DNA from 4 places in the Pantoea folii genome. Region 2 is predicted to be linked to each of the others. Evidence: predicted binding sites of a transcription regulator. Region 2 holds the regulator's gene; each other region holds the start of a gene.
What was found. The regulator PurR, encoded in region 2, represses purine synthesis genes. The targets are predictions, from matches to a motif close to CANGCAAACGTTTGCNTG.

Region 1 (3,273 bases), on a different contig from region 2:
TGCCGAGGCCGCCGCCTGGCTACTGGAACAGGGCGTGCGCCAACGCGTGGTGATCCATGCCCCTGAAGGTGCCTGGGGACAAGAGAGCAGGGGTGAAGGAGGGTGGCAGCCGGCGTGGTGCCTGAAACCAGAGGAGATTGTGGGCAGCGTTGGAGCGGGAGATGCGTTTTGTGCTGGGGTGTTATATGCCAGTCATGAAGGTTGGCCTCTGCTGGAGACATTGAAGCTGGCACATACCTGCGCTTGTTTCAATTTGCATGCAGCAAATGCGCTGGACGGCACGCGGCCATTGGCCGAGATGCAGCGCTGGATGAATCAGGCAATCTGTGTTTCACGCGCGGCTGAAGCCGGACGCAATACATCAGCGGAAAATACGTAACCGAGGCCACGGATGGTGCGGATAAGGCTGGGTTGGTGTGGATTGGCTTCGATTTTCCGCCGCAGTCGCATGATGAGCACGTCTATGGTGCGGTCGAACACCTCAAGACTCTCATTGTGAGTCAGTTCCAGCAGTTGATCGCGCGTCAGCACTTTGCGTGCGTGACCCACCAGGGCGCGCAACAGGGTATATTCGCCTTGAGTGAGGGCGACACTTTCGCGCTGAGGATTAAACAACTGACAACGCGCATCATCCAGCCGCCAGCCATTGAATTGCCATCCTTCATCCTGCTGTGCATCAGCTTGTGTCAGACGTCCACAGCGGCGCAGTGCTGCACGCGCGCGCGCGACAACCACCCGAGAATTAAAGGGTTTGGCGATGTAATCATCCGCACCCATCTCTAATCCCACCACCATATCTGCTTCCGACCCCATCCCGGTCAGCATGATGACCAACAGGTCCGGCCGCTGCCGCTGCATCTGTTGCAGCACCAGTAAGCCGTTGGTGTCCGGTAGCATCATGTCCAGCATCACCAGGGAGATCTCGGGATGTAGGCTGAGCAGCGCAAGGGCATCTTTGCCCTGATGGCAGCTGTAGACGGTAAACACATGTTCACTCAAAACATCGTGCAGCAATTCACACACGGCACGATCATCATCAACGACCAAAATCGCGGGCTTCATTGCGCTGTCTCTTATGTTGCGAAAGGGTTAAAAGCAGTGTAACCCGATGTTTTTGAGCTGCTGTCCTGTGCTGCAGAAACGTGAGCGCCATCGCTGAGCAGTGTGCGAAAGCGTGCGTTGCCGCAATCTTTTTCCTCTGGAAGGCAGTAGTAGGGAAAACGATTGCGCAGCCATGGTGCAATGCACCATAATCGCGCCCAGTTCGGGTTCAGAATTATCCTAACCGTAACCGCATTTTGAAACGTAAACGATTGCGTACGGTGATGGCATAGCTATTGCTATGTGGACAGGGGAAAGCGGAAGGTGTGTCTGCCTTGGGTCCAGCGTGTGTCGCTTTCATCAATACAATAATTAGTTTGTTAACCACATTGGCAAGAGAGAACGTGCACCCGTGCCGTCTCCGCTCATGAGAGATGATGATGTTAGAAAAACTCTTCAAACTTAAAGCGCACAACACCACCGTGCGCACCGAAATCATTGCGGGTATCACTACCTTCCTGGCCATGGCCTACATTCTGTTTGTTAACCCGAGCATTCTCGGTGCGACCGGCATGGATAAAGGTGCGGTCTTTGTGGCGACCTGCTTAGCGGCGGCAATTGGCTGTGTGCTGATGGGGCTGATCGCCAACTATCCCATCGCGCTGGCACCGGGCATGGGGCTCAATGCTTTCTTCACTTATACCGTTGTGCTGCACATGGGCTACACCTGGCAGATCGCACTCGGCGCGGTGTTCCTGTCAGCGGTGATCTTCTTTGCGCTGTCAATTTTCAAAATTCGTGAGTGGATTATTGCCAGTATTCCACTGCCTCTGCGCGCGGGTATCGCTGCCGGTATCGGCTTGTTCCTGGCACTGATTGCGCTGGAAGGCGCGGGCATTGTGGTGGATAACCCGGCAACACTCGTTGGCCTGGGCGATCTGACCAAACCGGGTCCGCTGCTGGCACTGTTAGGCTTCTTCATCATTGTGGCATTGGAAGCGCGTCGCGTGACCGGCGCAGTGTTGATCGGCATTCTGGTCGTGACCTTTATCTCGATGGGCATTGGTCTGACGCCATTTGGTGGCGTGTTCTCAGCACCCCCTTCTATTGCACCCACCTTTATGCAACTGGATATCGCCGGTGCGTTTAACGTGGGTCTGGTGAGCGTTATCTTCGCCTTCCTGTTTGTGGATGTGTTCGATAACACCGGTACGCTGCTGGGCGTGACCAAGCGTGCGGGTCTGGCGGATGAGCAGGGCAATGTGCCGAAAATGGGCCGTGCGTTAATCGCTGACAGTGCGGCTGCGCTGTTTGGTTCACTGTTGGGTACCTCAACGACCACCAGCTATGTTGAATCGGCTGCGGGTGTCAGTGCTGGTGGTCGTACTGGTTTGACAGCGATTGTCGTCGCTGTGCTTTTCCTGCTGAGCCTGTTCTTCTCGCCGCTGGCGGGTAGCGTCCCGGTTTACGCCACCGCACCGGCATTACTGTTTGTGGCGGTGTTGATGGCCTCTGGTTTGGCCGAAATTGACTGGAAAGACATCACCACGGCTGCGCCAGTGACCGTCACCGCGCTGACCATGCCTTTGACTTACTCCATCGCCAACGGTATCGCCTTCGGTTTCATTACCTGGACCGTGGTAAAACTGCTGAGTGGCCGTACGAAAGAGATCAATGCTGCACTTGTGATTCTCTCGATTCTGTTCGTCATCAAACTGGGCTGGCTGAGCGCTTAAGTTTTGGTTTCCGGAAGCCCGATCGGGCTTCCGTGTTTTCTGTTTCATCCCCACCAATATTTTATGTGCCATCTATCGCAATCCCTCACTGTGACTGCTTTTGTTATTTCTCTGCCAGTTTTAACCTGCGCGACGTATTGATGCCTGCCTGAACTTTTTTGCCGCGAATGGCGGGTTCGTGGAATGTTTAAGCGGCTCGAATCTGTTTCACTACGCTGCAAGGTGAAGAGATAGCCGGGACTCTCTGGAGGTTTGTAATGGAATACGCCATGCGTACTGCCCCGTTTCTTCCACCACTAATCTATGTCGTCAGGAATATCGGAGATTCAAAAATGGAAGAGTTAACTCAACGAGTCGGGTTACTGGAAAAAACTACGCATCAAATTCAACAGGATGTTGCCGTCCTGACCGCGCGATCCGAGAATTTCGCGACCAAGGCCGATATCGGCACGCTGCGTACCGAACTGCTGGGAGAAATGGGACAGTCGGAGAAGCG
Region 2 (3,273 bases):
GTGGCTTCTGCTTCTCAGCATGCCCCGATTAATGCCAGTTTGCATAATGCTGAGAAAAAAAGTGCGCGTGAAGATGAGCGCCGCAAGCGACGCCCGGTTAAATCAACGGCTAAAAAGTCTCGCCTGACCACCGTGCAGAAGCTCAAGCTGAAAAAGCAGAGTAAAACCGAAACCGCCTTAAACAAATCCAGCCGCAAAAAATCCCTGCTGAAGTCGCCATTGAAAAAGTATGGCCATCAACGCCTCGCGAAAAAGTCCCCAGATGTGGACGATGAAGTTCAGGGACTCACTGGCATCAAGATGAGCAAATCCCACCGCCTGCGCTACCAAAAGGCACGCGAAACCGCGATGACGAAGTTGATGGGACAACTGGGCAAGCCTTACCAGTGGGGTGGCACCTCACCCCATACCGGTTTCGATTGCAGTGGTTTAGTCTGGTATGCCTATAAAGATCTCGTCAAATACAAATTCCCACGCACGGCGAATGAGATGTATCACCTGCACGATGCCGCGCCCATTAAGCGTGAGATGCTGGAGAAAGGGGATTTGGTATTCTTCCGCATCAATAATCGCGGGACTGCCGATCATGTGGGCGTTTACCTCGGCAACGGTAAATTTATTCAGTCACCCCGCACCGGTAAAGACATTCAGATTAGCGCATTGGGCGAAGACTACTGGCAGAAACACTATGTCGGTGCGCGCCGTATGATGACTCCAAAAACTATTCGCTAATTGTTGCGCAACATCCTGTGGCTCTCGCCACAAAAAAAGCCGGACGCTTAATCAGTGCCGGCTTTTTTTATTGATGCGCTTTGAATTAATGAAGAATGGCGGTGAAGCTAAACGCAATAATCATCAACAGTGCGCCAACCGTGGTCATTAGCGCCAGCTTTAAATCTGTACTCATCACTTCTCCTTAGTCACACATTTATTAGGGTTAAAACAATTTTCGCACAGCGGTGGGCAAAAATCTCGTCTTATCCGCGCTGGCTTGCTAGAATCGCCGCCTTTCGTTGCGCAACTGATTTTGCGCATGCTGTATTTACAGCCTGCTGAAGTGATTTTCCCTGCCTGATACGGCAGATTTGCCCCCCTTTTAGGGCATAAAACCCTTCGCAGACGCAAACGTTTAACAATATACTTATCAGTAAGTTGCGATAAGCCGGGGAGTACCTTTTTCATGGCAACAATTAAAGATGTAGCGAAACGCGCGGGTGTATCTACCACCACCGTTTCGCATGTCATCAACAAAACGCGTTTTGTTGCAGAGGAAACGCGTAACGCCGTATGGGAAGCGATTAAAGAGCTGCACTATTCGCCGAGCGCCGTTGCGCGTAGTCTGAAGGTGAATCACACCAAAACGCTGGGACTGTTAGCCACTTCCAGCGAAGCGCCCTACTTTGCCGAAATTATCGAAGCGGTTGAGAACCACTGTTTCGAACGCGGCTATACCTTGATTCTGGGCAACGCACATAACGATTTGCAAAAGCAGCGCGCTTACCTGTCGATGATGGCGCAAAAGCGTGTGGATGGTCTGTTAGTCATGTGCTCCGAGTATCCTGACGATTTGCTGCAGATGCTGGAAGACAACCGCAACATTCCGATGGTCGTGATGGACTGGGGCGCCTCTCGCGGCGACTTCACCGATACCGTACAGGATAACGCCTTCCAGGGGGGTTACCTGGCTGGACGCTACCTTATCGAGCGCGGTCACCGAGATATCGGTGCGATTCCGGGTCAAATGGAGCGCAACACCGGCGGCGGGCGCCATGCGGGCTTCCTGCAGGCGATGAGCGAAGGCGGTGTGACCGTGCGGCCTGAATGGGTTGTTCAGGGCGACTTCGAGCCAGAATCGGGTTATCAGGCGATGCAGCAGATCCTTAATCAGAAACAGCGTCCGACCGCCGTGTTCTGCGGGGGCGATATCATGGCGATGGGCGCGATCTGTGCCGCCGATGAGATGGGACTGCGCGTGCCGCAGGACATCTCCGTGATTGGCTATGATAACGTGCGCAACGCGCGCTACTTCACCCCTGCGCTCACTACAGTTCACCAGCCGAAAGCGGAGTTGGGCAAAAAAGCGCTGGAAATGCTGCTGGATCGCATCACCAGCAAACGCGAAGAGCCGCAAACCATTGAGGTCCAGCCTACACTGATTGAGCGTCGCTCCGTGGCGGACGGTCCATTCCGTGATTACCGCCGTTAAAGCTGATTTTCGCTGAGCCACTCGTGGTTCAGCGTTTCAGCATCGCCAAGATAGGCGAGTAACCACTCCAGCGCGGGTGACGCACGCTGTTCTGACCAACTGACGCAGCAGGGACTTTCCGGAAACGGCTGCGGCAGTGATAGCTCCACCAGCGCGCCACTGTCGAGTAAAGGTCGCGCGAGGTGGCCCGGCACCATGCCCACGCACAATCCCGCCTGCAAACAATCCATCCCTGTTTCCCACTCTGGCACCACTAAACGCCGCTGATTATCCAATGTCCAGGTCATGCGTCGTGGTAATGCGCGAGAGGTATCTTCCAGTACCAGCGATGGCCAGGCACGCAGCGCTTCTTCGTTGAGATCGGCACTCGCGGCCAGAGGATGATCAGGACTGACCACACAACACCAGTTGAGAGCACCCATATCCTGAAAGGCAAAACGTCCACCCACCGGGATTGCCTGGGTGGCACCAATCGCCACATCGACCCGCCCGTCTGCTAAGGCATCCCATACACCGTTAAATACCTCGTAACTGATGATCAATTCCATATCCGGGAAATGACGGTAAAAATCCTTTACCAGTTGTCGGGTACGCTGGGGTTTTACAATGCAATCCACGGCAATACTGAGCTGTCCGCGCCAGCCATTCGCCAGTTGCTGGCATTGCCTGCGGGTTGCCAGCATTTTTTTGATAACAGATCGCCCTTCCCGCACAAAATGCTCGCCTGCAGGGGTTAACACCACCTCACGGTGCTGACGCTCAAACAACGGCACGGCCAGCCAGGTTTCCAGCTGGCGCACCGTATAGCTAACGGCAGAGGGCACGCGATGTAATTCCTGCGCCGCTGCGCTGAAACTGCCATTGCGCGCGACGGCGTCCACTACTTCCAGCGCATACTCAGACCACATACTTTTGCCTTCAAAAATTTTAACAGCACTGCGCAAATATTAGCGTTTCACAAAGAATGACGCACTCTTTTACACTCCCCGACGTTCAATCTGCCAATGAGAATTACTATGTTGTCGTCAAAAGGATTTATGCCCTATCTTGCCGTGCTCAGCATGCTC
Region 3 (3,273 bases), on a different contig from region 2:
GCAGCATGGCTTTTTACCGATGGGCATTGCGCACGATTGCCAGCGTGTTGAGGCATTGCCAGTCGCGGCATGGGATGTCCCCTTGCCTGCTATTTTGACGCCGTCAAAGCTGTGGCAGTGGGATAGCGCCGAACGATAAAACAAAGGGCGCCAAACGATGTGGCGCCCTGAGCAATCAGCAAGATGAACGGGCACGCAAGGTGCCCTGAATCATCAGTACAGCAGACGGGCGCGAATGGTGCCCGGAATCGCTTTCATCAGCTGCAGCGCTTTTTCCGCCACATCTTCTTCTGCATCGATATCGATAACCACATAACCCATTACCGGCGAGGTCTGCAGATACTGAGCGGCGATGTTGATGCCCTGCTCGGCAAAGATCTGGTTAATCGCGGTCAGCACGCCAGGACGGTTCTCATGGATGTGCAGCAAGCGGCTGGCGCTGGCAGCGTGCATCGGCAGAGACACTTCCGGGAAGTTAACCGCAGACAGCGTAGAACCGTTGTCAGAGTATTTCGCCAGCTTGCCCGACACTTCCAGGCCGATGTTTTCCTGCGCTTCCTGAGTCGAGCCCCCGATATGTGGCGTCAGGATCACGTTATCAAACTCGCACAGCGGTGAGTTGAACGGATCGCTATTGGTCGCTGGTTCAACCGGGAAGACGTCGATGGCCGCGCCGGACAGATGCTTATTCGCCAGGGCGTCGCACAGGGCTGGAATATCAATCACGGTGCCGCGTGCGGCGTTGATCAACAGTGCGCCCGGCTTCATCAGCGCCAGCTCTTCAGCGCCAATCATGTTTTGCGTTGAAGCATTTTCTGGTACGTGCAGGCTGACCACGTCGCTCATATTCAGCAAATCGGACAGGTGGCGAACCTGTGTCGCATTACCCAGCGGCAGTTTGGTTTCGATATCGTAGAAGAACACGTGCATGCCCAGGCCTTCTGCCAGTACGCCCAGCTGCATCCCGATATGGCCGTAGCCAATGATGCCCAGTTTCTTACCGCGCGCTTCGAACGAGCCGTTAGCCACTTTGTTCCAGATACCACGGTGAGCTTTGGCGTTCGCTTCAGGGATCCCGCGCAGCATCAGCAGCATTTCACCAATCACCAGCTCAGCCACTGAGCGGGTGTTAGAGAATGGCGCATTGAAGACCGGCACACCGCGTTTTGCGGCCGCATTCAGGTCAACCTGGTTAGTACCGATACAGAAACAGCCTACTGCGACCAGCTTCTCAGCCGCCGCAAAGATCTCTTCAGTCAGTTGGGTACGGGAACGGATACCAATGAAGTGCGCATCGCGGATGGAGGACTTCAGCGACTCCGCATCCAGTGCCCCTTTGTGGAATTCGATGTTGGTGTAACCCGCAGCACGCAGATTATCCAGTGCACTCTGGTGAACGCCTTCCACCAGCAGGAACTTAATCTTGTCTTTTTCCAGTGATACCTTTGCCATTTCCCGACCCTATTCAGAATTCAACGAGGACTACCATAAGGTAGCCTTCTGCCAAAATATCAAAAATTTCGAGCGCGGCAATACAAACGATTGCCTGACCGCCAGCACGCGCCCACGTTGAGGCAGCACAAAGCCGTACAAAATCGTGGGATGCGAGTGCGCCGAAGTACGAACCTGCTGTTGATGAATCTTTTGTGACATAAGTCACCAAATTTCACCCCAGCAAGAAAAGATGTTTTGCAGATGGAAATAACCGGCGCAGCACTCGCGCCGGTGAGTACGCTATCAGATCAATAAGTGATGGTTTTCACACCCTCTGCCGTGCCGATCAACGCCACATCAGCACCACGCGCAGCAAACAAGCCCACGGTGACCACGCCCGGCAGTGCATTGATGGTTTTTTCCAATGCAATCGGGTCGAGAATACGCAGATTATGCACGTCGAGAATAATGTTGCCGTTGTCGGTCACCACGTTCTGACGATACTCCGGCTGGCCCCCCAGCTTCACCAGTTCACGCGCGACAAATGCACGCGCCATCGGAATCACTTCCACCGGCAGCGGGAAGTTACCCAGGATATCCACCTCTTTGGAGGCATCCGCAATGCAGATGAACTTCTTCGCCACCGCTGCGACAATTTTCTCACGCGTCAGCGCTGCGCCGCCGCCTTTGATCATCTGCATCTGTGGATTGATTTCGTCCGCGCCATCAACGTACACCGACAGCTCATCCACATTATTCAAATCAAAAACCGGAATCCCCAGGGCTTTGAGTTTTTCCGTCGAGGCTTCCGAACTGGAGACCGCGCCTTCAATTTGATCTTTCATGGTGCCGAGCGCATCAATAAAATGCGCCGCTGTTGAACCGGTGCCAACGCCAACAATGGTGCCGGGTTGCACGTATTGCAGTGCTGCCCAACCAACCGCTTTTTTCAGTTCATCCTGGGTCATGGTATGTTTAAAACCTGTGCGACATCGAAGTGCGCGTAGTATAAAACAAGGCGTCGTGAAAATGCGCGGCTGTTAACGCATCGATTTAAGCCTTTGGAAGCCAGCCCGCAAAAATCCGCCGCAGCACAATATGACAGTTTTGTGGCATAGTACTTTCCATCCTGAACGAGAGAGAACAACAATGAAACGCCCGGATTATCGAACGCTTCAGGCGCTGGATGCTGTGATTCGCGAGCGCGGTTTTGAGCGTGCGGCCCAAAAACTCTGCATCACGCAGTCTGCGGTTTCACAGCGCATTAAACAGCTGGAAAATTTATTTGGTCAGCCGCTGCTGGTGCGTACCGTGCCGCCGCGTCCGACCGAGCAAGGACAAAAACTGCTGGCACTGTTACATCAAGTCGAGTTGCTGGAAGAAGAGTGGCTGGGTGATGACAACGGCGGCACCACGCCATTGCTGCTGTCACTGGCGGTCAACGCCGACAGTCTGGCGACCTGGCTGCTGCCTGCGCTGAAAGATGTGCTGGCCGATTCACCGGTGCGCCTGAATCTGCAGGTCGAAGATGAAACCCGTACTCAGGAACGCCTGCGTCGTGGTGAAGTGGTTGGTGCTGTCAGTATTCAACCGCAGCCGCTGCCAAGCTGTCTGGTGGATCAATTGGGTGCACTGGATTATCTGTTCTGCGCCTCGCCGGATTTTGCTGCGCGCTACTTCCCGAATGGCGTCACGCGTTCGGCTTTGTTGAAAGCCCCTGCGGTGGCGTTTGACCATCTCGATGATATGCATCAGGCGTTTTTACAGCAGAACTTTGATCTGTCACCGGGTAGCGTACCGTGCCACATCGTTAACTCATCGGAAGCCTTCGTGCAGCTG
Region 4 (3,273 bases), on a different contig from region 2:
GCGACTTCAGCGAGCGCGAAGGGCTTACACAAATAGTCGTCAGCGCCTGACTGTAATCCTTGTATGCGCTGATCGAGCGCATCGCGTGCGGTGAGGATCAGCACGGGTACATCTGCGCCCTGCTCACGCCATTGACGCAGGATCTCCAGCCCATCGCGCCCGGGCAGCGAAAGATCCAGTACCACGGCATCCCAGGGTGCGGCCGATAAAGCCTGAAATCCTGCTTCGCCTGACACGAACCAGTCAACGCTGAAGCCGAGTTTCGTTAGCCCGACTTTCAGGCCATCGCCAATCAGCGTGTCGTCCTCGATCAATAATATGCGCATGTGTTTCTCCTTGAGTGCAAGAGTCGTTATACGAAGCAAAAATCCGCTTGTACAGCGTCAATCGCCGCAGATTGGCTATTTTTCGTGTTTTTTTACCCCTTAAGATCCTGTTAAGAACCCTATGCTGTAATAGCCTCCGTATCCCACACATTCATGGAACAGAGGTTAAAAATGAAAAAGAGTGCAGCGTTAATCGCGATTATTATGTTGGCTTCCACGCCGGTTCTGGCCGCACAACAGGGGGGATTTGTTGACCCGAGTGCGCCAAAGGCTCAGGTTCACGCAGGTGGCTTCCAGGCGGATAACACCAGTGTAGTGACCGTTAAGCAGGCTGAAGAGATGAAAGACGACAGCTGGATCACCGTGCGCGGTTATCTCGATAAGCAAATCGGCGATGAGGATTATCTGTTTCGTGACGGTAGCGGCAACATGAAAGTGGAAATCGACCATAAGCGTTGGCACGGACAGACCATCACTCCGAAGGATCAGGTTGAACTGACCGGCGAGTTGGATAAGGACTTTAATTCCATTGAGCTGGACGTTAAGCAGGTCCGCAAGCTGCCATAACACCCTTCAGAGCCGCTCAGGCGGCTCGCATCCACCACCAAACTCAAATTATTCCCGGCACAAGCGAAACGTTTCGATGGCGATCACATTTCCGTGATGACGTCATTGAGTTGCCGCGCGCATTTAATACACTCCCGCTCAGCGAAACGTTTCGCTGTGGAGTGGAAGAAATGAAAAAAGGTCGCTTGTTAAACGCTGAACTCTCTCATGTGATTGCCCGCCTGGGGCACACCGATACGCTGACGATTGCGGATGCGGGCTTGCCGATTCCGGCCGGACCACAGCGAATCGACCTGGCGTTGACGCCGGGAACGCCCGAATTTTTACAGGTGGTTGATGTTGTCACTCAGGAGATGCAAGTCGAAAGCGCCCTGATGGCGGAGGAGATCAAGCAACACAATCCGCAACTCCACAGCGCACTGCTCGCCGTGCTCGATGCCTTGCAACGGCACCAGGGGAATGTCATCACCATCCGTTACACCAGCCATGAACAGTTCAAACAAGAAACGCAGTGTAGTCAGGCCGTCATTCGCAGCGGAGAGTGTTCTCCGTATGCGAATGTCATCCTGAGCGCTGGCGTAACCTTCTGAGGTCGTTATGCAACCGTTATTGCAACTCAAAGGGATTGAAAAGTCGTTTCCAGGCGTGAAAGCGCTGAATGGCGCTTCGCTGGCTGTTTATCCGGGGCGCGTGATGGCGCTGGTGGGTGAAAACGGCGCGGGGAAATCCACCATGATGAAAGTGCTGACCGGCATTTACAGCATGGATGCGGGCTCTCTGCAGTGGCTGGGCAAGGATGTGGCTTTTTCTGGACCGAAAGCGTCGCAGGAAGCGGGCATTGGCATTATTCATCAGGAACTCAACCTGATTCCGCAATTGACCGTTGCAGAGAATATTTTCCTCGGTCGCGAATTTGTTAACCGCTTTGGCCGCATCGAATGGAACCGGATGTACGCCGAGGCGGATGCCTTATTACATCGTCTGAACCTGCGCTTCAACAGCCATAAGCTGGTGGGCGATTTATCGATTGGCGATCAGCAGATGGTTGAGATCGCCAAAGTGCTTAGCTTCGAGTCGAAGGTCATCATTATGGATGAACCGACCGATGCGCTGACCGATACCGAAACCCTGTCGCTGTTCCGCGTCATCAATGAACTGAAAGCGCAGGGCTGCGGCATTGTTTATATCTCGCACCGTATGAAAGAGATCTTCGAGATTTGCGATGATGTCACCGTGTTTCGTGACGGGCAATTTATTGCCGAGCGCGCGGTGAGCGATCTCAGCGAAGAGAGTCTGATCGAGATGATGGTGGGCCGTAAGCTGGAAGATCAATATCCGCATATTGATCAGGCACCGGGCGATATTCGTTTAACTGTTAAAAATCTCAGCGGGCCGGGCGTGGATAACGTCAGTTTTAACCTGCGCAAAGGGGAAATCCTTGGCATTTCCGGTTTAATGGGCGCGGGACGGACGGAACTGATGAAAGTGCTGTACGGCGCACTGCCTCGCAGCAACGGCACCGTTACGCTCAACGGTCGCGAAATTATTACCCGATCACCTCAGGACGGTCTGGCCAACGGCATCGTCTACATCTCAGAAGACCGCAAGCGCGATGGCCTGGTGCTCGGCATGTCGGTGAAAGAGAACATGTCATTGACCGCGCTGCGCTATTTCAGCCATGCCACCGGTAATCTGAAACACAGTGAAGAACAACTGGCAGTAGGCGACTTCATCCGTTTGTTCAACGTTAAAACCCCGTCAATGGAGCAGCCGATTGGCCTGCTGTCGGGGGGTAATCAGCAGAAAGTGGCGATTGCGCGCGGATTAATGACGCGCCCGAACGTACTGATTCTGGATGAGCCGACGCGTGGCGTGGACGTGGGTGCGAAAAAAGAGATTTATCAGTTAATTAACCAGTTTAAAGCCGAAGGGCTGAGCATCATTTTGGTGTCATCGGAAATGCCGGAAGTGCTGGGCATGAGCGATCGCATCCTGGTGATGCATGAAGGCCATCTGAGTGGCGAATTTTCCCGTGAGCAGGCTACCCAGGAATCCCTGATGGCGGCGGCAGTCGGTAAGCAACACAGCGAGGAGTTAGTTGTATGAGCACCCAAACCTTACCCGCCAGCCGTCGCTGGTTTAGCAAAGCCTGGCTGCTGGAGCAGAAATCGCTGATTGCGCTGATCGTGCTGATTGCCGTGGTGGCGAGCCAAAGCCCGAACTTCTTCACCGTTGCCAACATGTTCAACATCCTGCAGCAGACCTCGGTTAACGCCATTATGGCCGTCGGCATGACGCTGGTGATTCTGACTTCGGGTATTGATCTGTCGGTGGGATCGCTGCTGGCACTCACCGGTGCGGTCGCCGCCTCGATTGTCGG

Region 1: AC1MDE_RS07010 (NCS2 family permease) is a predicted target of PurR. The motif match lies at 1,303-1,320, and genes of this name have one in related genera.
Region 3: serA (phosphoglycerate dehydrogenase) is a predicted target of PurR. The motif match lies at 1,532-1,549, and genes of this name have one in related genera.
Region 4: rbsD (D-ribose pyranase) is a predicted target of PurR. The motif match lies at 1,033-1,050, and genes of this name have one in related genera.

The regions. Positions count from the first base shown of each region.
Region 1 covers NZ_JBWXON010000004.1:72,743-76,015, reverse strand. The annotation lists gene AC1MDE_RS07020 (carbohydrate kinase family protein) at 1-379, shown strand, start outside; gene AC1MDE_RS07015 (response regulator) at 316-1,062, opposite strand; gene AC1MDE_RS07010 (NCS2 family permease) at 1,479-2,777, shown strand; gene AC1MDE_RS07005 (hypothetical protein) at 3,035-3,273, shown strand, end outside.
Region 2 covers NZ_JBWXON010000031.1:5,112-8,384, reverse strand. The annotation lists gene AC1MDE_RS24940 (C40 family peptidase) at 1-732, shown strand, start outside; gene cydH (cytochrome bd-I oxidase subunit CydH) at 818-907, opposite strand; gene purR (HTH-type transcriptional repressor PurR) at 1,181-2,206, shown strand; gene punR (DNA-binding transcriptional activator PunR) at 2,203-3,114, opposite strand; gene punC (purine nucleoside transporter PunC) at 3,223-3,273, shown strand, end outside.
Region 3 covers NZ_JBWXON010000003.1:82,176-85,448, forward strand. The annotation lists gene AC1MDE_RS05475 (5-formyltetrahydrofolate cyclo-ligase) at 1-139, shown strand, start outside; gene serA (phosphoglycerate dehydrogenase) at 214-1,452, opposite strand; gene rpiA (ribose-5-phosphate isomerase RpiA) at 1,743-2,402, opposite strand; gene AC1MDE_RS05490 (LysR family transcriptional regulator ArgP) at 2,584-3,273, shown strand, end outside.
Region 4 covers NZ_JBWXON010000007.1:218,634-221,906, forward strand. The annotation lists gene qseB (quorum sensing response regulator transcription factor QseB) at 1-326, opposite strand, end outside; gene AC1MDE_RS11000 (YgiW/YdeI family stress tolerance OB fold protein) at 498-893, shown strand; gene rbsD (D-ribose pyranase) at 1,064-1,483, shown strand; gene rbsA (ribose ABC transporter ATP-binding protein RbsA) at 1,491-2,999, shown strand; gene rbsC (ribose ABC transporter permease) at 2,996-3,273, shown strand, end outside.